2 regions of the Shewanella cyperi genome follow, and region 2 is predicted to be linked to the other one. Evidence: predicted binding sites of a transcription regulator. Region 2 holds the regulator's gene; the other holds the start of a gene.
The links. Region 2 encodes MetJ, which represses methionine synthesis genes. Its sites were predicted from a motif close to TAGACGTCTAGACGTCTA; they were not measured.
Positions count from the first base shown of each region.

Region 1: the regulator MetJ is predicted to act here: its motif matches at 5,595-5,612, upstream of metA (homoserine O-acetyltransferase MetA).

Region 1 covers NZ_CP071501.1:1,360,123-1,371,413, reverse strand. Annotated here, with positions in the region: gene JYB84_RS05755 (enoyl-CoA hydratase) at 1-235, opposite strand, end outside; gene JYB84_RS05750 (acyl-CoA dehydrogenase family protein) at 290-1,447, opposite strand; gene JYB84_RS05745 (CoA-acylating methylmalonate-semialdehyde dehydrogenase) at 1,531-3,024, opposite strand; gene JYB84_RS05740 (thiolase family protein) at 3,141-4,325, opposite strand; gene metA (homoserine O-acetyltransferase MetA) at 4,586-5,530, opposite strand; gene ompW (outer membrane protein OmpW) at 5,717-6,355, opposite strand; gene JYB84_RS05725 (nucleotidyltransferase family protein) at 6,648-7,214, opposite strand; gene JYB84_RS05720 (YbaY family lipoprotein) at 7,229-7,624, opposite strand; gene tesB (acyl-CoA thioesterase II) at 7,625-8,491, opposite strand; gene JYB84_RS05710 (SDR family NAD(P)-dependent oxidoreductase) at 8,581-9,471, opposite strand; gene JYB84_RS05705 (1,4-dihydroxy-2-naphthoate polyprenyltransferase) at 9,659-10,543, shown strand; gene gndA (NADP-dependent phosphogluconate dehydrogenase) at 10,609-11,291, opposite strand, start outside.
Region 2 covers NZ_CP071501.1:3,535,585-3,546,875, reverse strand. Annotated here, with positions in the region: gene JYB84_RS15745 (conjugal transfer protein TraF) at 1-1,044, shown strand, start outside; gene JYB84_RS15740 (sulfite exporter TauE/SafE family protein) at 1,041-1,769, opposite strand; gene metJ (met regulon transcriptional regulator MetJ) at 1,845-2,159, opposite strand; gene metB (cystathionine gamma-synthase) at 2,375-3,541, shown strand; gene JYB84_RS15725 (bifunctional aspartate kinase/homoserine dehydrogenase II) at 3,551-5,944, shown strand; gene metF (methylenetetrahydrofolate reductase) at 6,106-6,999, shown strand; gene JYB84_RS15715 (hypothetical protein) at 7,129-7,344, shown strand; gene JYB84_RS15710 (cysteine-rich CWC family protein) at 7,344-7,544, shown strand; gene JYB84_RS15705 (SRPBCC family protein) at 7,641-8,174, shown strand; gene JYB84_RS15700 (endonuclease) at 8,228-9,868, opposite strand; gene JYB84_RS15695 (alanine/glycine:cation symporter family protein) at 10,499-11,291, shown strand, end outside.

The DNA.
Region 1 (11,291 bases), 2.0 Mb from region 2:
TGGCCTGGGCGTTGTCTTTGTCGCCGTCGGCAAACAGCTTGAGATCGGCACCGGCGGAGAAAAACTTCTCGCCTTCACCGGTCAGCACCAGAGCATAAATATCTTTGTTGTGGTTGAGCGCTATGACCTTGGTCTTAAGCTCACCCAGACTGTCCGCGGTCCAGGTATTGGCCGGCGGATTGCTGATGGTCCATATGGCGGTATGACCTTCAATGCGTTCCTTGATGTATGACATGTGCTTCTCCTTATCTCTTGGGGTGGACTGAAAAGTCCGTCAATTATGGCCTTCTTACAGTATAGAGCCGGCACTCTCGTCCAACAGGCGACGGGAGATGATCAGGCGCATAATTTCATTGGTGCCTTCAAGAATTTGGTGTACCCGCACATCGCGGAAATGACGCTCCAGTGGGTACTCACGGATGTAGCCGTAACCACCGTGAATTTGCAGCGCGGCGTCACAGACGGCGAAGCCCACATCGGTGGCAAAACGCTTGGCCATGGCGCAATAGGCCGTGGCTTCGGGATCTTTGTTGTCCAGCTTGAATGCGGCCAGGCGCACCATCTGGCGGGCGGCCACCAGCTCGGTGGCCATGTCGGCCAGCTTGAATTGCAGCGCCTGGAAGGCGGCCAGCGGCTTGCCGAACTGCTTGCGCTCGTTCATGTAAGCGATGGAGCGCTCCAGGGCCGCCTGGGCGGTACCCACAGAACAGGTGGCGATATTGATACGGCCGCCGTCCAGGCCCTTCATGGCGAAGGTAAAGCCCTGGCCTTCTTCACCCAGCAGATTGGCCACCGGGACGCGTACGTTTTCAAAGGTGATGAGACGGGTTGGCTGGGCGTTCCAGCCCATCTTGTCCTCGGCCTTGCCGTAGATCACGCCTTCGGCATCGGCGGGAATGGCGATGGCGGAGATCCCCTTGGGACCGGCCTCACCGGTACGGCACATCACCACCAAGAGTTCGGTGGCACCGGCGCCTGAGATAAACATCTTGCTGCCGTTGATCACATACTCGTCGCCCTCGCGCACGGCCTTGGTGGCCAGGGATGCGGCGTCGCTGCCGGCACCGGGTTCGGTCAGGCAGTAGGAGGCCAGCTTCTGACCCGTGGTCAGGGCTTCGGACCACTCGGCGCGCAGGGACTCGCTGCCCCAGGTGGTAACCATCCAGGTGGCCATGTTGTGTATGGTCAGCATGGCTGTGGTGGCGGTACAGCCCATGGCCAGCTCTTCGAAAATGATCGAGGCGTCGAGACGGGACAGGCCCATGCCGCCCTCGGACTCGGGGGAATAGAGCGAGCAGAAGCCCAGCTCACCGGCCTTTTGGATCACGTCTTTCGGAAAGTGGTGTTCTTCATCCCACTTGGCGGCAAAGGGGGCCAGCTCTTCGGCGGCAAACTGGCGGGCCAGATCGGCAAACTGGCGTTGGTCTTCGTTTAAATTGAAATCCATCTGGAACTCCCGTGACTCTGGGGTCACTTAATGTGTCAGGCCGGCAATGCTGCCGGCCTATGCGTGTGGATGAAAGTCCGCGATTAACGCAGGGTGATGGTCATGTTGGGGCCGCTTGGAATATCGGACTCAAACCAGCGGGCTGTGATGGTCTTGGTTTCGGTGTAGAAACGAACCGCCTGCTTGCCATAGGCGTGTTGATCGCCGTAGAAGCTGCCCTTCCAACCGGTGAAGGAGAAGAATGGCAGCGGCACAGGGATAGGCACGTTGATACCCACCTGACCCACTTCGATATTGTGTTGGTACTTGCGGGCCGCAGCGCCACAGGCGGTGAAGATGGAAGTGCCGTTACCGTAGGGGCTGGCGTTCACCAGCTCGATGGCCGCATCCAGGGACTCGGCTTCCATGCAGCACAGCACGGGGCCGAAGATCTCTTCCTTGTAGATGCTCATGTCAGTGGTCACCTTGTCGAACATGGTGGGGCCAACCCAGTTGCCGGACTCGTAGCCGGGGACTGTGAAGTCGGAGCCATCCAGCAGACAGTCGGCGCCTTCTGCCTTACCCTGTTCAATCAGCTTGAGTACCCGGGCCTTGGCGGCGGGGCTGATCAGCGGGCCGTAGCCGGCTTCCTTGTCATCCCACAGGCCGGGACGGACCTTGGCGATGGCATCACGCAGCTCGGGGATCCACTCTTTGGCTTCACCGACGAACACGGCAACCGACAGGGCCATACAGCGCTGACCGGCAGCGCCCACAGAGGCACCCACCAGGTTGTTGATCACTTGCTGCTTGTTGGCATCGGGCATGATCACGCAGTGGTTCTTGGCACCGGCAAAGGCCTGTACGCGCTTCAGGTGGTCGGTACCTGTCTTGTAGATGTATTGACCCACGCCCACAGAGCCGACGAAGGAAATGGCCTTGATGTCTTCATGGCGCAGCAGTATATCCACAGCAGTCTTGTCGCCGTGTACCAGTTGCAGCACGCCTTTTGGCGCACCGGCCTGTTCAAACAGTTCCACCAGACGTTGTGGGGTCATGGGATCCTGCTCGGAAGGCTTGAGCACGAAGGTGTTACCGCAGGCAATGGCCAGGGGGAACATCCACAGGGGGATCATCGCCGGGAAGTTAAACGGCGTGATACCGGCGCACACACCCAGGGGCTGGATGTAGGAATAGGTGTCTATGGAGCGGGCTACGTTCTCAACGGTTTCACCCATCAGCAGGGAAGCGATGTTACAGGCGTGCTCAACCACTTCGATACCGCGCCAGACGTCGCCCTTGGCGTCGTCGAAGGTCTTGCCGGTTTCCTTGGCCAGAATGGTGGCCAGCTCGTCGTGGTGCTCTTTCAGCAGGTGCTGGTAACGCAGCATTACCCGGGCGCGCTCGGACACAGGTACTTCTTTCCAGGTCTTGAAGGCTTCCTTGGCGCTGGCAATGGCACCGTGCACTTCGGCATCGGTGGCGCAGTTGATCTGGGCAATGGCCTCGTTGTTGGCCGGGTTGGTCACTGTGATAACGCGATCGCCGGTACCTGGAGTAAATTCGCCGCCGATGTAATGTTTAACTTGAGTGGTCATATCGCTTCCCTTTGAGAGTCGAGGTTAAGCTGATGGCCGCGGCTGAACCCTGGAATCATTATTGGTTCTCGCCGCAGGCCGGTCTTGTTGAGTCTAGTCGCTGTCAGCGCCGGTTATCAGATCTCTATGGCCAGTGCGGTGGCTTCGCCGCCGCCAATGCACAGAGACGCCATACCGCGCTTGAGGCCACGGGCCTTGAGGGCGTGGATCAGGGTCACCAGCAGACGGGCACCGGAACAACCGATTGGGTGGCCCAGAGCACAGGCACCGCCGTTGACGTTCACCTTGGCCCCATCCAGGCCCAGCTCGCTGATGGCCAGCATGGTCACCATGGCGAAGGCTTCGTTGATTTCATACAGATCCACTTCGTCCTTGTTCCAGCCCAGCTTGGCCAGCAGATTGGCCATGGCGCTGACGGGCGCAGTGGTGAACATGGATGGCTCCTGGGCGTGGGTGCTGTGACCCTTGATGGTCGCCATAACCTCCAGACCCAGTTCACTGGCCTTGGCACGGCTCATCAGCATCAGCGCCGCGGCGCCATCTGAGATGGAGGAAGAGTTGGCGGCTGTGATGGTGCCGTCTTTGGCGAAGGCCGGACGCAGGGCCGGGATCTTCTCCGGCTTGGCATTGCCTGGCTGCTCGTCGATTTTAACTTCCACGTCGCCACCGCGACCGGATACGGTCACGGGCACGATTTCGGCTTCAAAGGCACCTGAACTGATGGCCGCATTGGCTTTTTCCAGTGAGCTCAGGGCAAAGGCGTCCATGGCTTCACGGGTCAGGCCGAAGTCATCGGCGGTTTTCTGGGCGAAGGTGCCCATGGCACCACCTGTGTAGGCGTCTTCCAGACCGTCGAGGAACATATGGTCCATCACCTTGCCGTGGCCCATGCGCATACCGCCGCGGGCCTTATCCAGCAGGTAAGGTGCCTGGCTCATGCTCTCCATACCACCGGCGATCACCACTTCGGCACTGCCGGCCTTGATGAGGTCGTGGGCCAGCATCACGGTTTTCATGCCAGAGCCGCACACCTTGTTAACCGTGGTGGCACCGACGGACAGGGGCAAACCGGCACCCAGAGCGGCCTGACGGGCAGGCGCCTGACCAAGACCGGCCGGCAACACACAGCCCATCAGGAGTTCATCAACCTGCTCACCGGCAACGCCCGTGGCATCCAGCAGGCCCTTGACCGCAGTGGCTGCCAGTTTGGGCGATGGCACAGAGGCCAGACTGCCCTGAAAGCCACCCATGGCGGTACGTTTCGCCGCAACAATGACGATATCCTGATCAGTTACACTCATTTCACACTCCAGATTGACTAACCGGCGCCGGAGCTGGGTCCGGGCGTCGCAAACACACTGCCGCCAAGGGATGGCGGCCCAATATCTGCACTCTGACGTTTACGCGAACGTAAAGCAAGTAGTAATTGGTCTAATGAGCCGCATTTCTCAGGCTTATATTGTCACTCTGTATTTACAGTTTGCTTACAGCGAACGCAGCCCATAGCGGGGCTTAAGGATGCGGGCGGCCCGGCAATCGGGCCGCCGCCGAAGGGGTAATATCAGACCTTGGATTCCCAGGGGGTCTTGGCACTCATATCGGACAAATCGTAGGGGGTGAGTTGATACACATAGTAATTGAGCCAGTTGCTCACCAGCAGGCTGCCATGGCTGTGCCAGCGGGCTACGGGCTCCTGCGCGGGATCGTCGTTTCTGAAGTAATTCAGCGGCACTGAGGGGTTGAGACCCGCCAAGGTATCTCTTTGATATTCATCACCCAAAGTGGATTTTTGATACTCGGGATGACCAATCACGAACAGATTGCGATTGTCCTTGCTGAGCACCAGATAGGCCCCTGCCTCATCGGATTCGGCCAGCACGTTGAGCGCGGGATGGCGCTGCAGTTCGGCCAGGGGGATCTCGGCATAGCGGGAATGGGGTGCAAAGAACTCATCGTCAAAGCCCCGCAGCAGCGGAAAGTGTTGCAGGCTGCGACGATGGTTGAACACGCCGGAACGTTTGCTTGCCAATATCCGCCTTTCCACCCCGTAAAGGTGATACAGGCCGGCGTGGGCCGCCCAGCACAGGAACAGCACTGAGGTCACGTGTTGCTGGGACCAGTCGATGATTTCACGGATATGATCCCAGTATTCCACCTCGGCAAAGTCCAATTGCCCCAGGGGCGCCCCCGTGATGATAAGGCCATCGTAATTCTTGTGCCGCACCTGCTCGAAATCGCGGTAGAAGGTGTTCATATGATCCAGCGGCGTGTGCCTGGACTCGCGGTCGTGAATGCGCAGCAGCTCCACATCCACCTGCAGCGGCGTGTTGCCAAGCAGTCGCAGCAGCTGGGTCTCTGTCTCTATCTTGTTGGGCATCAGATTCAGGACCAACACCTTCATCGGCCTGATGTCCTGGTGCGCCGCCCGGGTCTCGGACATGACGAAAATATTTTCCGACTCCAGTATCCCTGCCGCCGGCAGGTTATCGGGAATTTTTACCGGCATAGTGCTGTGTGCCTCTTTCACCTAAAACCAGGGCCTTGGCCCCTTAATGCCACAATCATACACCAAGACATCTGGATGTCTATACCGCCAACTTGAATAGTATTCTGCTTTTGCCCCGCCAGTAGCCCTCCCGTACCGGGCAATAAAAAAGGCGCCCGCAGGCGCCCTTTTCAGTCAGTAATTTGCTTAGAAGCTATAGCCAACGCTGACCATGTAGACCCAAGGGTCGATGTCGGTGTTAACCTTGACCGCTTCACCGGCCAGCTTGAACTTCACATCGGTATCAATCTTGGCGTACCACACGGAGGCGTTCAGCATCCATTTGTCGTTCAACTGGTAATCCAGACCGGCATGGGCGGCCCAGCCCAAAGAGGTGCTCAGGCTCAGATCGGTCAGGGCACCATCCAGATCGTTGGTGAAATTGGTGTCATAGAAGTTGGTGTAGTTGATACCAAAGCCCACATAAGGACGGACATTGGACTTGGCGTTGCCAAAGTAGTACTGGGCCATCAGTGTGGGTGGCAGGTGTTTGGTTTCGGCAATCTTACCCAGGGCACCCAGGCTGACATCGTGGGAGAAAGGTGTGGCTGCCAGCAGTTCCACCGCCCAGTTGTCGGTCAGCATGTAACCAAAGTTCAAACCCAGCTGGGTGTTGTTACTGACGCCAAATTCGGCCACACCGGCCACCACTGGGCTGGACTCATTGGGGGCTACGGTAGCAACACCGGCACGGACCAGGATATCTCCGGCCTGGTGGGCCATGGCAGGGGCTGCACTCAGCAGGGTGGCGGCGATAACAGCAGACAGGGTGCTCTTTTTCATCATCAATCTCCATTTGGCCACTTGGGCTTATTTATTGGGCGCCCGGGTTATTTTTGGGCTGATCCCGTTCGAATGACGGCTACCCTGCCAGAGTGTTTGCATTTTTTTCTTGATCCAAATCAATTCAGGATCTGATACCCAGTTTGGGGTAATGAGCCCATGAATCAGATCACAAATTCAGAGGCTGAACTCGGCCGGTAACCGGCTGACATACGGCATCTTCACGAAATCCTTGTCACAGTGAAAAGGCGTCCGTTGCCGCGGAACAATAGCCACAGAGGAATGTTGGAAGAGCTTAATCGGCCGCCACAGAAAGGGCGCGCAGCAGGTGGTATTGCACAAGCCAGCGCTTGGCTTGCAGACGGGAGTGAAACAGCGCCAGGGGGCGCGCCGGATTGGGGCTGAGCCTGAGGTCAAACAGGGACTCAAGTCCAAAGGGAGCCGCCAGTTGCAGTCCTCCGGCCTCAAGCCGCACCCCTATGGCGGTTTCCTGCTCTGGCCAGCGGCCCATGGCCTCAAGGGTGGAGTGATAAGGCTCATCACCGCTTTTCAGGTGCATCCGGCCCTGATCTTTGACCGACCAGGGTAAGTCCGGCGAGAGTTGTAGGAGGCGTTGCTGCAATTGCAGCTCCAACTCAATGTCGCCGTCCGGGGTGTTGAAGTAGATAAGGTCAAGATCCGCCGGCACTGGGCTGACAAAACCGTGCAACTGGTCCCACACCAGATTGCGAATCGCGCCGGCCGCAAGATACCAGTCCCCGATGCCGGCATCAGCCATGACGGCCGCGGCATGCCTGAGGGCCCGCATCCGCAGCGGACAGTCGGCCACCAGGGTAAGCAGCCGCAGGTCTAAGGGAGACATGGATGGCAAGCGGTTCAGGGATTGGCCACGGCCCGCATTATGACTTCCGTGGTGTACTTGTCGTTGCTGATCACCGGGAAGCGATCATAGGTCTGGAACAGCACCCTGCCCTGATTTTTTATCATGGCCACCACGCCATAGTTGATGCCTTTATCGACGGTTTCCGCCGGCAATATGAATTTAAAGGGCACGGGCGCACGCACTATGTTGAAGCTCTTCTGGGCCACAATCACGCCGGGCGTGTCCAAATCTATGATGGCAATGGTGATATTGCTGTCCGGCGGCAACAACAGCTTCTCCAGATAGCCGGCGGCACCATTGACTATCACAGGCTTTGGCGGCTCAACGGTGACACAGCCCCCCAAGAACAACAATGCCAGGCCAAGCCACAGGGTTTGCAACAATTTCATTTATTTATCCTTTACCATTCGCATCAGTCCCTCCTGGGTTGCCGATGCCACCAATTCACCTTGGCGATTGAAAAAATGCCCTTTAACGAAGCCCCGGCCGCCGCTGGCATTGGGGCTGTCGATACTGTACAGCAACCACTGGCCAATATCGACCGGACGGTGGAACCACATGGCATGATCTATGGTGGCCATCCGCATCCCCGGCGTCAAAAAAGACACCCCGTGGGGTTGGGCGGCGGTCACCAGAAAATTGAAATCGGAGGCATAGGCCAGCAGGTAATCGTGCATGCAGCTGTCCTGGGGCAGGTCGCCGTTGGCCCTGAGCCACACGTAGCGGTTCGGTTCCCGTGATGCCGGCGCCACGGCGCTGTGGGGGGCCACCAGGCGCATCTCAATCGGCGCATCGGCCATGAATTTTTCCAGCATTTTGGCCGGCACCTTGTCCCTCAGGGTCATGGCCAGCTCCTGCTGATTCAGCAAGCCTTCGGGGCCCGGCACCTGGGGCATGGTCTGCTGGTGGGAAAACCCCTCTTCCGGGGTCTGGAAGGAGCAGGTCATGTAGAAGATGGGCCGACCCTTTTGCACCGCCTTGACCCGGCGGGCACTGAAACTGCCGCCGTCGCGCATGATCTCCACGTCATAGACTATGGGCAGTTTCTCATCGCCGGCACGCAGGAAGTAGGAATGGAGCGAATGCACCTTGCGTTCGGGATCCACAGTCTGGCGGGCGGCGCTCAGGGCCTGGCCCATCACCTGGCCGCCGAACACATGGCCAAAACCCAGATCCTGGCTCTGGCCCCGGTACAGGCCGATTTCCAGCTGTTCCAGGGACAACAAAGACACTAGGTCGTTCAATACCTGACTCATGGCAACTCACAGCTAAACCTTGGATTAACCAAGATTATCAGACATGAGCCCCCACTGACCAGAGGAGCGGAGCCGCGCTCCCACAGCCGTCAGTCAATGCTGACGCCCATTTCCCGGGCGGCACGGCGCGCCAGCGCCAGAGTCTGCTCCTCACCACTGCCGTGTTCCAGTACCGGATAGGCTCGGACTATGTCGCCCCAACGTTGGGCGAGGATTTCCGGCGTGCGCTGCTCGGGCAGCAGATACAGATGGCGATATTCCGCCAGGCACAGTTCGCTGATACTGCCGCCCGCGGCCTGCAGGTGATGGCCGTTAGGCGCCTTACAACCGAGCAGGAACAGCATGGCGGCGGTGCACAGCTCCTTGGGAAACAGCTCCTGCACCTGGGGCGCCAAATGACCGGCCGTCATCGAGGTAGCGGCGAGGGCGCTCAGGCTGTTGACATGGACATTGTGCTCGGCGCCCTCTTTGGCCAGGCTGGCGGTCAGGCCCAGCAGCGCGGCCTTGGCGCTGCCATAGGCACACATATCGGGATCGCCGAACAGCGCGGTGGCAGCGCTCATCATCAGTACCCGGCCATATTTGCGTGCCAACATGCCGGGCCAGAATGCCTGGGTCAGCAGGAAAGCGGCATCGAGATCCACCGCCATCTGAGCGCGCCAATCGGCCAGGGTCAGCTGGCCAAAGGGTTTGGCAACACGAATGCCCGCGCTGTTGAGCAGGAGATCCACCGGGCCTTCTGCCAGCACCTCTTCGGCCATGGCAGCAACGGCCTGGCTGTCGGCCAGATCCAGGCTGATGCATCTGGGCTCACAGCCCAGGGTCGCCAGGGACTGGCGCAAATAGGCCATGTTCTCGGCGGCTTCGGGTCTGTCAACCAACACCAGGGTCGCCCCCCGCTCCGCCAGCGCCAGCGTACAGGCCCGTCCCAGGTCACCCGCGGCACCGCTGATAAGTGCCCGCTGATTGTCAAAACGCATGAGTCTGCTCCTTCACTGGAATCCTCAAGCCAAATAAAGCACAGGCCCCCGGGTAAAACCTTGACACTGGTTACAAAATAACCATGAAGATACAGTGGCTTTATCAATAACAGATCCAGCTCACAAGGACGCCAAAACTTGTTATGCTAAGCGCCTTTAGCCATTAAATAAGGACATTCGCCCCGCGATGAATCCCTGGTTCCTGGCCATACGGCCCCGTACCCTGCCCGCCGCCATAGGTCCACTCTTGGTAGGCAACGCCCTGGCATTGGGGCTGGAGAGCTTTCATGTTGGCATAGCCATAGCGTCCCTTGTCTGCGCCCTGCTGCTGCAGGTGGCGGTCAATCTGGCCAACGATTATTTCGATTTCAAACACGGCATAGACACCGAAGACAGACTGGGGCCGGTGCGGGTCAGCCAGAGCGGCCTGATAGCGCCCCACAAGGTGCGCCTGGCCATGATAGCCAGCCTGCTGGCTGCACTGGCGGTCGGCGGTATCCTGATTTGGCACGGTGGCCTGCCCATAGCCCTGCTGGCGGCGGCTTCCATGCTGGCAGCCCTGGGTTACAGCGGCGGCCCCTACCCGCTGGCATCACACGGTCTGGGGGAAGTGGCAGCGCTGGTGTTTTTCGGATGGGTGGCCGTGGTCGGCAGTTATTTTCTGCAGGCCGGACACACCAACCTGGAGGCCTGGTTACTGGGCACGGCCATAGGGTCACTCAATGCCGCCATCATGCTGGTCAACAACACCCGTGACATGGTCACAGACGAGCGGGCCGGCAAGCGCACCCTGGCGGTGCGTCTGGGTGAGGCCCAAGCGAGGATCCTCTATCAGGCCCTGCTGTACCTGCCCTTTGGCATCATAATCGGTGGTTTCCTGATGGGGCTGTTACCGGGCTGGCCGGTGTTTCTCGCCGGACTGTCGCTCATCATAGCCCGCCGTCTGGCGCGGGAATTTGCCGAGCTGAGCGGCGCCGACCTCAATCCGCTGCTGGGGCGCACCGCCCGCCTGACGCTGATTTTCAGTCTGCTGTTTTGCGCAGGTTTACTGATAGTGCTCGCCAAGGGCTGATAAGCTGGGCAACACAAAAAAGGCTTCCCCGAGGGAAGCCTTTTTCTTGTTCAACCTTTTTGCCGTCAGAGTTTTACCAACTCACGCTTGGGGCTGCTCCAGTTGAGGTGATATTTCTCCCCCGCCGGGGTATCGGTGCGCTCAAAGCTGTGGGCACCGAAGTAATCCCGCTGGCCCTGCAACAGGTTCGCCGGCAGGGTTTCACAGCGGTAGCCGTCGTAATAAGCCAGTGCCGAGGTGATGCAGGGTGCAGGTACCCCGGCGAGCACGGCACCGGACACCAGGCGGCGCCAGGCCTGCTGCGACTGGTTCAGTGCCGAGGCAAAACGCTCATCCAGCAGCAGATTGCTCAGCTGCGGCTCGGCCTCAAAGGCCGACATGATGGATTGCAGGAAGGTGGCGCGTATGATGCAGCCGGCGCGCCAGATGCTGGCGATGGCGCGGAAATCCAGGGTCCAGCCCTGCTCTTTGGCGTGCATGGCCATCAACTGGAAGCCCTGGGTATAGCAGCAAATCTTGGCGCAATACAGGGCCTGTTCCAGATCCGCGATAAAGGCTTCGGCCTCCACCTGTCCCATGGGCTCAGCACCCTTGAGGCGGGTCGCCAGAGTCTGGCGCAGCGGCTTCTGGTTCGACAGGGCGCGGGCATAAACGGCCTCGGCTATGGTTGGCGCCGGGCATCCCACCTGCAAACTTGAGACTGCTGTCCACAGGCCTGTGCCCTTCTGGCCCGCCTTGTCGAGGATCA
Region 2 (11,291 bases):
GCCCTGTTGTCCCTGCCATCCATGCGTGATCAAGGGGTCACCTTGTTACTGCCGACCCTGGGGCTTGATGCGGCTGACAAGGACGACATGATAGACAAGATAGATCTGTTGCAGGATGACTACGATGCCTTGCAGACGGCCATTGATAATGCCAATCCCACCGCAGTTGATACCTATCGTAATGCCCTGGTGAGTGATCTGGTCTCACTGCAGGACAACAACGCCTATCTCAGTGGCGGTATTGGCTTAAGCATCAGTATGCCCTCCAAGGGTATGAGTTGGGGCCTGTTGTACAAGACCTATATCGACGGTTTCGGTATTGCCGACATCAGTGATGAGGATATAGTGCTGCTCAGCACCCTGGATCCCGTCAATCCTCCGGAAATTGGGGATTTGACTTCTCAGGGACGGGTTATCGCCGGCGCCATCTCCGATATCGGGGTGGCGGTCAGTATGCCGCTGTCGATTGTCAATATGCCGGTGACAGTGGGGGTTACCCCAAAAATCCAACGCCTCGACAGCTTCAACTATGGCGTCAGTGCCAACAATTTCGATGAAGGGGATTTCGATGGCAGTGACTACAGCAACGATGAAACCGGTTTTAACCTGGATGTGGGGATCGCCATTGAGCCCATGCATGGCATGGTCATAGGTCTTGCCGGCCGCAACCTGATAAAGCGGGAGCTGGACACAGTTGAGTCAGAAGGTATTCAGGCCACCTACAGAGTGGGGCCAACAGTGACCGTCGGCGTGGCCTATCAGTGGGATGGTTTTACCGTCACCACTGATTTGGATCTGCTTGAAAATGAAAAGTTTGTCGGCCTGGAGGGCACCCAGTATTGGCGTGTGGGCGGTGAATACCAGGCCATGGACTGGTTGGCGCTGCGGCTGGGCTACCGCCATGATCTGAATGATGTGACCGCCAACCTTTATTCCCTCGGCACCGGCTTTGTCATAGGCAAGAGTTTTAAGCTGGATCTCAGCGGTATGTTCGGCAATGACAATGCCTATGGCGCGGCACTGCAAACCTCCTATCACTTTTAGCCAAGCAGGCTGGCCAGCGACTTAAAGGTCAGCAGCAGGGCGCTTAAGGAACATAAAACCAGGGTCATGATCCTGGTTTTATTTTTATCTACCCTGTGGATCATTTTCCCGGCCAGCAGGTAGGCCAAAATGACACCGGGCAGCAGTTGCAGCGACCACCACAAGTGTTCAGTGCTCAGCAAGCCCGCCAAGGCCAGAATCACCAAAGCAATCAGGGAGCTGAAGATAAAAAAGGCCGACAGTGCCGCCCGGAATTTACCGGGATCCTTGCCTGCCAGCAACAACGCCATCGGCGGGCCGCCAATGGCGGCTATGGTGCCGAATACCCCGGACAGGGTACCGGCCGCGAACAGGGTCAGGCGGTTCACCGGCAGTTCGAAGCGTTTAAGGCTGAGCAATACGGCGATGGCCACAATAGCGGCTATGGCCAGCCCCAGTACATCCTGTGGAGCCAGGAGTAACAGGGTGGCACCCAGCAGGCCGCCGGGAACCCGTCCCAGCAAGGCATATTGCAGACCCTTGAACTCCAGTTGACCGCGCTCCCGCACCAAGGTCAGCAGGGCAATGGAGAAGCCCATGACTATCACAGGGGCCGGCACCAGTCGCGGCTCCAGCAGATACAACAGCGGACTGGCTACTACAGCCAGACCAAAGCCAATCAGACTTTGGATCAGGGCGCCACTGAAGATGATCAGCAGGGCCAACAACCAGGTAACAGGATCCATCAAAGTACTCCGGGGCCAAAAACAGACAAGGATCGCCGAGCGATCCTTGTCTGTTTATCTTCCATTGACAGGAGTTTACTCCATGTCTTCCCATTCGATTCCCATCTCATCCATCAGGCGCTTGGCTTCGGCGGGGATGCTGTCGGGTTTGTCTTTTGACAGGTCGTCATCATTGGGCAGCGGTTGGCCCGTGTAGGCGTGCAAAAAGGCCTCACACAGCAATTCACTGTTGGTTGCATGACGCAGGTTGCCGACCTGGCGACGGGTGCGCTCATCGGTCAATACTTTCAACACTTTCAAAGGAATGGAAACGGTAATCTTTTTAACCTGCTCATTCTTCTTTCCGTGCTCAGCATAGGGGCTGATGTATTCGCCATTCCATTCAGTCATTGACTCACCTGTGATATCCGAAATTCGGTGCCGATTTTAAACCCTTACAAACTACAGTCAAATAATTGCTGCTAAAACGCCCCATCTGTGGGCTCTTGCCAGCAAGTATAGACGTCTAAAAGTCTGGATGCCTATTGACCTCGGTACATTTGCTGAGTTAATTTAGACGTCCAGACATCCATTGTGATGCGCAAGCGTATTTTGAGGATCCGAGTATGACAGAGCGTCGAGCCGCAACCATAGCAGTACGTCAGGGCATTGAGAGTGACAGCCAGCATGGTGCCGTGGTACCGCCCATCTACCTGTCGACCAATTACAGTTTTGACGGTCACACCCAGCCACGGGCATTCGACTACAGCCGTTCCGGTAATCCCACCCGCTCGCAACTTGGCGAGGCCCTGGCCCAGTTGGAACACGGTTGCAGCGGTATCATTACCTGCACCGGTATGGCTGCCATCACCCTGGTGACCAGTCTGCTCGGACCCGATGATTTATTGGTGGTGCCGCACGATTGTTACGGCGGCAGCTATCGCCTGTTCACCAACCTGGCGAAGAAAGGCCAGTTCCGCCTGCTGGTGGTCGATCAATCTGATACGGCGGCGCTGGATGCGGCCCTGGCTCAAGGACCGGCCATGGTATGGCTGGAGACTCCCTCCAATCCCCTGCTGCGGGTGGTGGACATAGCCGCCATTGCCTATGCCGCCCACAAGGTAGGCGCCAAGGTGGTGGTGGACAACACCTTCCTGTCGCCCATATTGCAGCAACCCCTGTTGCTGGGGGCCGACATAGTGGTGCACTCCACCACCAAGTACATCAATGGCCACAGCGATGTGGTCGGTGGCGCCGTGGTGTGCCGTGATGTCGAGCTGGGGGAACGCCTGCACTGGTGGTCCAATACCCTGGGACTCACAGGCGGCGCCTTTGACAGCTACCTGACCCTGCGCGGGGTGCGCACCCTGGCGGTGCGGGTGCGGCAGCACCAGGCAAACGCCGAGCGTATAGTGGCCCGTTTGGCTGCCAGCGAGCTGGTGCGCAAGGTGTATTACCCCGGGCTCAAGGATCACCCTGGGCACGAGATTGCCGCCCGGCAACAACAGGGCTTTGGCGCTATGCTGAGTTTTGAGCTTGAAGGTGGCCAGGAAGAGCTGGTGGCCTTTCTCGGGGCGCTGCAGTTTTTCAGCATCGCCGAAAGTCTCGGTGGGGTAGAGAGCCTGGTGGCAGTGCCCGCCACCATGACCCACAGGGCCATGGACAGCGATGCCCGCGCCGAGGCCGGGATCAGTGACACTCTGCTGCGTCTGTCGGTGGGGATTGAAGATGTGGAAGATTTGCTGGCCGACATAGAGGCCGGACTCGCCGCCGTTGCGGCCTGCAAGCAATAGGAGCCTGATGTGGCACGATGTCATTTACATAAATTCGGTGGCTCCAGCCTGGCGGATGCGGACTGTTATCGCCGGGTGGCCCATATACTGCTGACCCAGGGGCGTAGCGACGATCTGGTGGTGGTGTCGGCCGCCGGCAAGAGCACCAATTTTCTCTATCGTCTGCTGGAGCTGAGCGACAAAGGTGCCCTGTGGCAGGAAGAGTTGCAGCAGCTGATGGCTTATCAGCAACAACTGATTGAGCAGTTGCTCAGTGCCGAACAGGCCCGCCACCTGCGTGAGCGCCTGGCCACGGACAAGGCCCAGTTGCAGACCCTGCTGGCCCTTGGTGAACGCAACGACTATCAGGTGAATCAGGTGGTCAGTTTCGGTGAGCGCTGGTCGGCTCGTTTGATGGCTGCACTGCTGCGTGAATCCGGCGTGGCGGCAAGCCACGTGGATGCCTGCAGCATACTGGTGGCCGATGAAGGCGCTGTGCCGCAGATCCGCACCGCCGAGTCCCGTGCCAAGGTGCAGGCGCTGCTGGCCGAACATCCGGACGAGCGGTTGGTGATCACCGGCTTTATCTGCGCCAACAGCCGCGGCGATACCCTGCTGCTGGGCCGCAACGGATCGGATTTCAGCGCGACCTTGATTGCCAGCCTGGCCGATATCGACCGGGTCACTATCTGGACCGATGTGGAAGGGGTGTTTAACGCCGATCCCAACAAGATCAATGACGCCAAGTTGCTGGCCAGCATGTCACTGGCCGAGGCCGACCGCCTGGCGCGTCTGGGTTCGCCCGTGCTCCATTCCCGTACCCTGCAACCCCTGTTTGACACCCGGGTCAGCATGGCGGTGCGCTCCAGCTATGCGCCACACACCGCCTTTACCCTGGTGGCGCCCTCAAGCTCCCGCGCCAGCGCCCCCGTGGTGACCAACCTTAACGAGGTGGCCTGTTTCAGCCTGACCCTGGGCGGTGACTGCGACACCCTGCTGAGCCAGCTGGCAGAAGCCGGTGTGGCTCCGCTGGCCTGGTGGCCCGCAGCCAATGGCCGATTGGAACTGGCCTATATGCCCGAGCTGCAACGCCAGGCCCTGAACCAGCTCAATGCCCTGGCGCCGGAGCTGGAGATCAGTGACATCAGCGTCGCCACGGATCTCGGACTGGTGGCCCTGGTCAGCGCCGATGCCCACTTATATCGCCGCGGCTTTGCCCGTTTGCTCAGTCGTGAGGCCAGGCCCCTGTATCAGGACGGTCTCAGCCTGGTGACCCTGGTGCCCAAGAATCAGGTGACCCTGTTGACCCAGAAGGTGCACAGACGCTGCGCCGGGCCGCGCAAACGCATCGGCGTGGTGCTGCTTGGGGTTGGCAACATAGGCGAAGCCTGGCTGGATCTGTTTCGCCGCGCCGCCACTTCTTTGGGGCGGGAATTGGAGGCCAGTATTGAGCTGCTGGGTTTGGTCAGTTCCGGCAAGGCGTTGCTTGATAGTCAGGGCATAGATGCCGGCAACTGGCGCGATCGTTTCGCGGTAGAAGCGCACGACTGGGACTATCCAAGCCTGTTCCAACAGCTGGAGGCCCTGGAGTGCGACGAGCTGGTGGCCCTGGATATCAGCGCCAGCGCCACGCTGACACTGCAATACCCCGAGCTGTTTGCCCGTGGCATTCATCTGGTCAGCGCCAACAAGCTGGCCGGCTCAGGCCCGCTGCCTTTCTACCGCGAGCTGAAACAACAGCTCGGCAACCGCAGGTTGTATTGGCGCTATAACGCCAGCTGTGGTGCGGGATTGCCGGTGCAGCATGCGCTCAACGATCTGCACAACAGTGGCGACACAGTGGAGGCGGTCGGCGGTGTGTTCTCCGGCACCCTGTGCTGGTTGTTCGAACATTATGACGGCAGCCGACCCTTCTCCGAATTGGTACTGGAGGCCAAGACGCTCGGGATCACCGAGCCCGATCCCAGGGACGATCTCTCCGGCCGCGATATGCAGCGCAAGCTGTTGATCCTGGCCCGCGAGATAGGCCTGGAGCTGGAGCTGGACGATATAGAGGTGGAATCGCCGGTGCCAGAGGCGCTGGCCGCCCTGCCGCTGTCCGACTTCCTCGGGCGGATCAGCGAGCTGGATGCCCCCATGTTGGCGGCCCTCAACGCTGCCCGGGACAATGGCAAGGTGCTGCGCTATGTGGCGGCGCTGGATAGGGCCGGCGGGCGCGTGAGTGCCAAGGTGGGGCTGAGCTGGGTTGAGCCGGAGCATCCCTGGGCCAACCTGACACCGGGTGACAATGTGTTTGTGATCCGCAGCGCCTTCTATCAGGGCAATCCGCTGATCATCCGTGGCCCAGGCGCCGGCCGTGAGGTAACAGCGGCCGCGGTGCAGTCCGATCTGGCGCAGATCTGCCACGAGCTGTTACAGGAATAAGCTTGGCTGTGGGTGATAAGGGACGCATTGGCGTCCCTTTTGTTTTTAGGATGGGCAAATTGGCGTTTTTTACGCTTGACTTGAATTGAGATTGCTCTAGTATGTGGACGTATAGACGTCCAAACGCCCGAACGTCCATTTTAGCAGTCGAGGAATATTTAATGGCTTTTCATCACGCACAACATTCTCACTCCCTGAATCAGAGTCTGGCTGAGCTCAATGGCGGGATTAATGTGTCATTCGAATTCTTTCCTCCTGCCACCCCCGAAATGGAAAAGCTGCTGTGGAGCTCCATTCGCCGTTTGGAACCGCTCAAGCCCAAGTTTGTTTCCGTGACCTATGGCGCCAATTCCGGGGTCCGTGACCGCACCCATGGTGTGATTGAGCGCATCCAGCGTGAGACGGACCTGGTGGCGGCACCACACCTGACCCTGGTGGATGCCAGCGATGAGGAGCTGCTGGGGCTGGCCAAGACCTATTGGAACAGCGGTATCCGTAACATAGTGGCGCTGCGGGGCGATCTGCCCGCCGGCAGCCCCAGGCCAACCCGCTTTGCCGCGGATCTGGTGCGTTTGCTGCGCAGTGTCGCCGACTTCGATATTTCCGTGGCCGCCTATCCCGAGGTGCATCCCGAGGCCGCCAATGCCCAGGCGGACCTGATCAACCTCAAGCGCAAAATCGATGCCGGTGCCAGCCGGGCCATCACCCAATTCTTTTTCGATGTGGAGTCTTACCTGAGATTCCGCGACCGCTGCGTCGCCGCCGGCATAGATGTGGAAATAGTGCCCGGAATACTGCCGGTGACCAACTTCGTGCAGCTCAAACGCTTCGCCGCCATGACCAATGTGTCGATCCCCGCCTGGTTGCACAAGCAGTTCGAGGGGCTGGAGGATGACGCCGGTACCCGCCAGCTGGTGGGGGCCAACGTGGCCATCGACATGGTCAAGGTGCTGTCACGGGAAGGGGTTAAGGACTTCCACTTTTACACCCTTAACCGTGCCGAACTCACCTACGCCATCTGCCATACCCTGGGGGTCAGGCCCCAGAGCGAGTAACAGCGGTAAGGCTCCGATACTGGGGCCTTTTGTTTTTGGCGACCATGGGCTAGGCTGTGTAACGGCCCCCGACAGTCAGGTTTGATTCCGACCGTGGGGGGAATGCCGGATCAAAAAGGAAGCCAAGCCATGGATGAGCAAAGCATACACGAATTTCATATGGAAAAATTACCGCTGGACATCAGTAAGTTACTCCTGTCGCTGATGTTAATGTCCAGCCTCTATCTGATGTCTTTCACCACAGAAACCCTGACGGGCCTGTTCCTCTGGATCAGTTGCGGCTGTTATGGCCTGCTGTCGCTGTTCGGCCTGTTGTGGCGCCTCTGGTGCATGGGCCGATCCTGATGCGCGAAACCCTTTGCCCCTTGTGTGGTCAATCCAACCTCTGTGCCCTGACCCAAGGCCAAAGCATTGACCAATGTTGGTGCCTGAACGCCAAGGTGCCCAGGGCGCTGCCAAAGCGCCGGGATGCCTGTTTGTGCCAGGCCTGCCTGCAACGCCTGGCCGAGGAAGAGACCCTGGGGATCAAACGCCTGGATGCTTAATTGGTAACTGCTTGAAAACTGGCTATACTTTTTCAGCAAAATCCAATTCCGTGGCCGCAACCACCTTGGCAATCGGCAACCGATCATGGAGATCCTATGCTGAAAAAAATCCTGCTGTTTTTACTGCTGCTGTGCGCCATCCCCCTGGTGGCGGCCCTCTTTGTCAGAAAAGAGTATGCAGTGACCACGTCCATCGTCATAGACAAGCCGGTTGCCGAAGTTTATGACTATGTCAAGTATCTGAAAAATCAGAACAACTATAGCAAGTGGGCCAAGATGGATCCCAAGGCGAGACTGAGTTTTCGCGGCACGGATGGCACTGTGGGCTTTGTCTCGGCCTGGGACAGCGACAACCCGGATGTGGGCCGCGGTGAGCAGGAAATTACGGCCATGGTGCCGAACAAACGCATCGACTATGAGCTGAGATTCTTAACCCCCTTTGAAGCCACAGATCTGGCCTTTATGACCACTGATGCAACGGCCGAAGGCAAGACTCTGGTGAGTTGGGGCTTTCGCGGCCACATGGATTATCCGATGAACCTGATGTTGGTGCTGATGGATTTTGAAACCATGATTGCCGACGATCTCAACACAGGACTTGGCAACCTCAAAACCCTGCTGGAGCAATAGGCGCTTTCCATGAAAAAGGCCCCGGTCGGGGCCTTTTTTATTGTCAACTGCAGTTACTGACCGCAGCCGCTGCCGAAGATGGCATTGGCCCAGGCCGGATTGTCGATAAAGGGGTTGCGGTTGTGCTGCCACTCATAAACCCGGTTATTGCGGCGCCGCTCCCAATCGCTGACGGGATCCTGGTTGTGCCAGCTGAGCAGGGTGCAGAGGTCACCGAGTTTTGGCTCGTTGGTACCAGTGGTGCCTTGGACCGCGATCAGATCCGGCGTGTTGCTGCTGTCGCCGCCCTGATAGCGGACATCCATGTACAGCACCATACGCGCCACATCGCCCTTGACCGCATCCGCAGGTTCGAAGCTGTCGGCGTCGGTTTTATTTTCCGGTGCTTCAGACAGAGGTGTCCCTCCCATGGCGAAGTCCTTGTTGCCACGGGTGCTGTTGACCGTTACGTCCGCCGGGCGCAGGTGATTGAGATCCGTATAGGCGTACTGGCTGCTGTCGGGGAAGCCATGGCTCTTGGCCCACACGTGCTCCCGGTTCCAGGCATCCAGTGAACTGCTGAGGCCGGCACGATTGGTCTTGGGTTCGGAGCGGCCGGTGTACAGCAGGATCACATTGTCAGGATTGGCGGGATCTTCATCCGTGTAGTTGAGACCATCCCACACCTGGGTGTAGGTGTAGCGGGTGTGGTCGCGGATGATAAGGTTCAGGCTGGTCTTGAGTTCAATACCGCTCTTGCCTATGGCCTGGGCGTAGTAGGTGTCATAGCTGTAACCGGCGGGATCCGGTTCTGTGCCACCGCCTGTTCCAGTGCCAGTGCCTGTTCCAGTGCCGCTGCCCGCATCCGTGTCATAGTCGAGCTGCAGCGAGGCGCCGCTGAAGGCCTCATAGGCCTGCAGTTTGATGTACCAACGACCTTCCTGGGCCGTGGCAATCTGGCATTGCTCGTTGTTGCCGCTCAGATAGGGGGCGCAATCGTATTGGCTGGTACTGGGTTCGCTACCAAAGCGCACATAAAGGTCGGCATCGCCACTGCCACCGGACAGAGTCACAGCCAGATTGCTGCTGCCGGCCGGAATATCGGCGACAAAGTCCAGCGCCTGCCCCTGGGCCGCGCTGAGATTGGTCCTGACTTCGCCCTTGGACAAGAGGTTTTCGGTCGGCAACGGCGCGCTGCAACCGGCGAGTGTGCCAGTGCCCGGCGTACCGGCACTGGCTGCCGCGGTCCAGTCGGCTTCCGTTTGGGTGTTGACTATGGTGGTGCGCTCCAGCGCCACGTCACGCACGTTCAGGTTCCAGCCGCTGACGCCCCCTTCCCAGGCAACCAGATCCACCTGTTGGCCATTGAGGCTGAGTTTGACGAAGTCGCCCGAGTTGCCGAGGCTGAAGGGCAGGGGAGCGAAGTCGGGATCTTTGCCGAACAGATTGTTGAAACCGGCGGCATTGATGGCCAGGCTGTAATACTTGCCCGGCGCCAGGGTACCACTGAGGTTGAGGCTGCTGCTGTTGTCACTGAGCTGATATTGGCTCAGATCCACAGGGTCGCAGCCCGAATTATAGAGTTCAATGAATTCCTCGACGCTGTCGTTGTTGGGCGCATCGTAAAGGACTTCGCTGATGAGCAGCGCACCATGGGCATGGGCGCTGAGACCGGCCAGCAACAGGGCTGCGGTCAGGGTTGGTTTTGTAATCATCCTAGTAGGTCTCGCACTTATAGTTTTGGCATCCTGCGTATTGAATTCCTGCAAGTCCATTTGAGGTGCTTTCGCGGCGGCGAGTATGCCACAATTAAATTACGTGTTAATGCATTGTTTATTTGAAACTTTTATTTCAAATTTGCCATGAGAACGGAGTTTTTCATTATCGGATGGGCGATTTTTCAGCCATTGAATGCAACTTGAGTCTCTATTTGCTCCAGCGGCGAGTCTTGCGGACTTTTTGATTGCATAAACAGCATGGTAGCCAAATAAAGGTTGATGTTTTCATTGGCGCATCTGATATTCAGTAATCCATTATCTGCATAAAAATCTATTTATTTTGGTTTTAAATTCCGCGCTTTGGGTCGTAGACAAGCAAAATCCCACCCTTGATCCTGTCTCGGCTGCCAAGGGGCGGCTGTGGAAAAAATACGTCTGTGGCGCCACGATTCGATTGCTGCTTTTTTGAACTGCCAGGGTGTTCACTTACTATCCAGGGATCTGCATGAGCAGAGTTGGTTTTCAATTGTTAACTTTTCGTTGTACTCTGGGGCTCTTTATGGCCTTGTTCCCAGAGACATGGCCTTTGCCAATAACAATAAATTCGATAATTACCATGAGGTGCGAATGGAAGCCTTAACTGCATTTGTAAATATGATCAATGGTGTGGTGTGGGGCACACCCATGCTGGTCATGATCCTGGGCGTTGGTCTGTTTCTCTCCCTTGGCCTGCGGCTAATGCCGATACTTAAACTGGGCACAGGGTTTCGTCTGCTTTGGTCCGGTCGCACTTCCTCCAAAGAGGGGGAAACCCAAGGTGAGATAAGTCCCTTCAACGCCCTGATGACTTCTCTTTCGGCCACCATAGGTACAGGGAACATTGCCGGTGTGGCCACCGCTATTTTTGTCGGCGGCCCCGGCGCCCTGTTCTGGATGTGGTGTACCGCGCTGGTGGGTATGGCCACCAAGTTTTCCGAGGCGGTATTGGCGGTCAAATACCGCGAGGTGGACGATAACGGCAACCACGTTGGCGGCCCCATGTACTACATCAAGAACGGTCTGGGCAGTAAGTGGGCCTGGCTCGGTACCGCCTTTGCCCTGTTTGGCTCGTTCGCCGGTTTCGGGATCGGCAATACTGTGCAGGCCAACTCGGTCGCTGCCGCCTTGGAAACTAACTTTGGGGTTCAGCCCTGGGTAACGGGCGTGGTGATGATGATCCTGGTTGGCCTGGTGCTGATGGGGGGGATCAAGCGTATCGCCGAAGTGGCGGGCAAGCTGGTGCCCCTGATGACCATTTTCTATATCACTGCCGGTGCGGCCGTGCTGATTGTGTACATAGACCAACTGCCTGCGGCCTTGCTGTTGATAGTCAAGAGTGCCTTCACCCCGGTGGCGGCTCAGGGCGGCTTTGCCGGTTCAG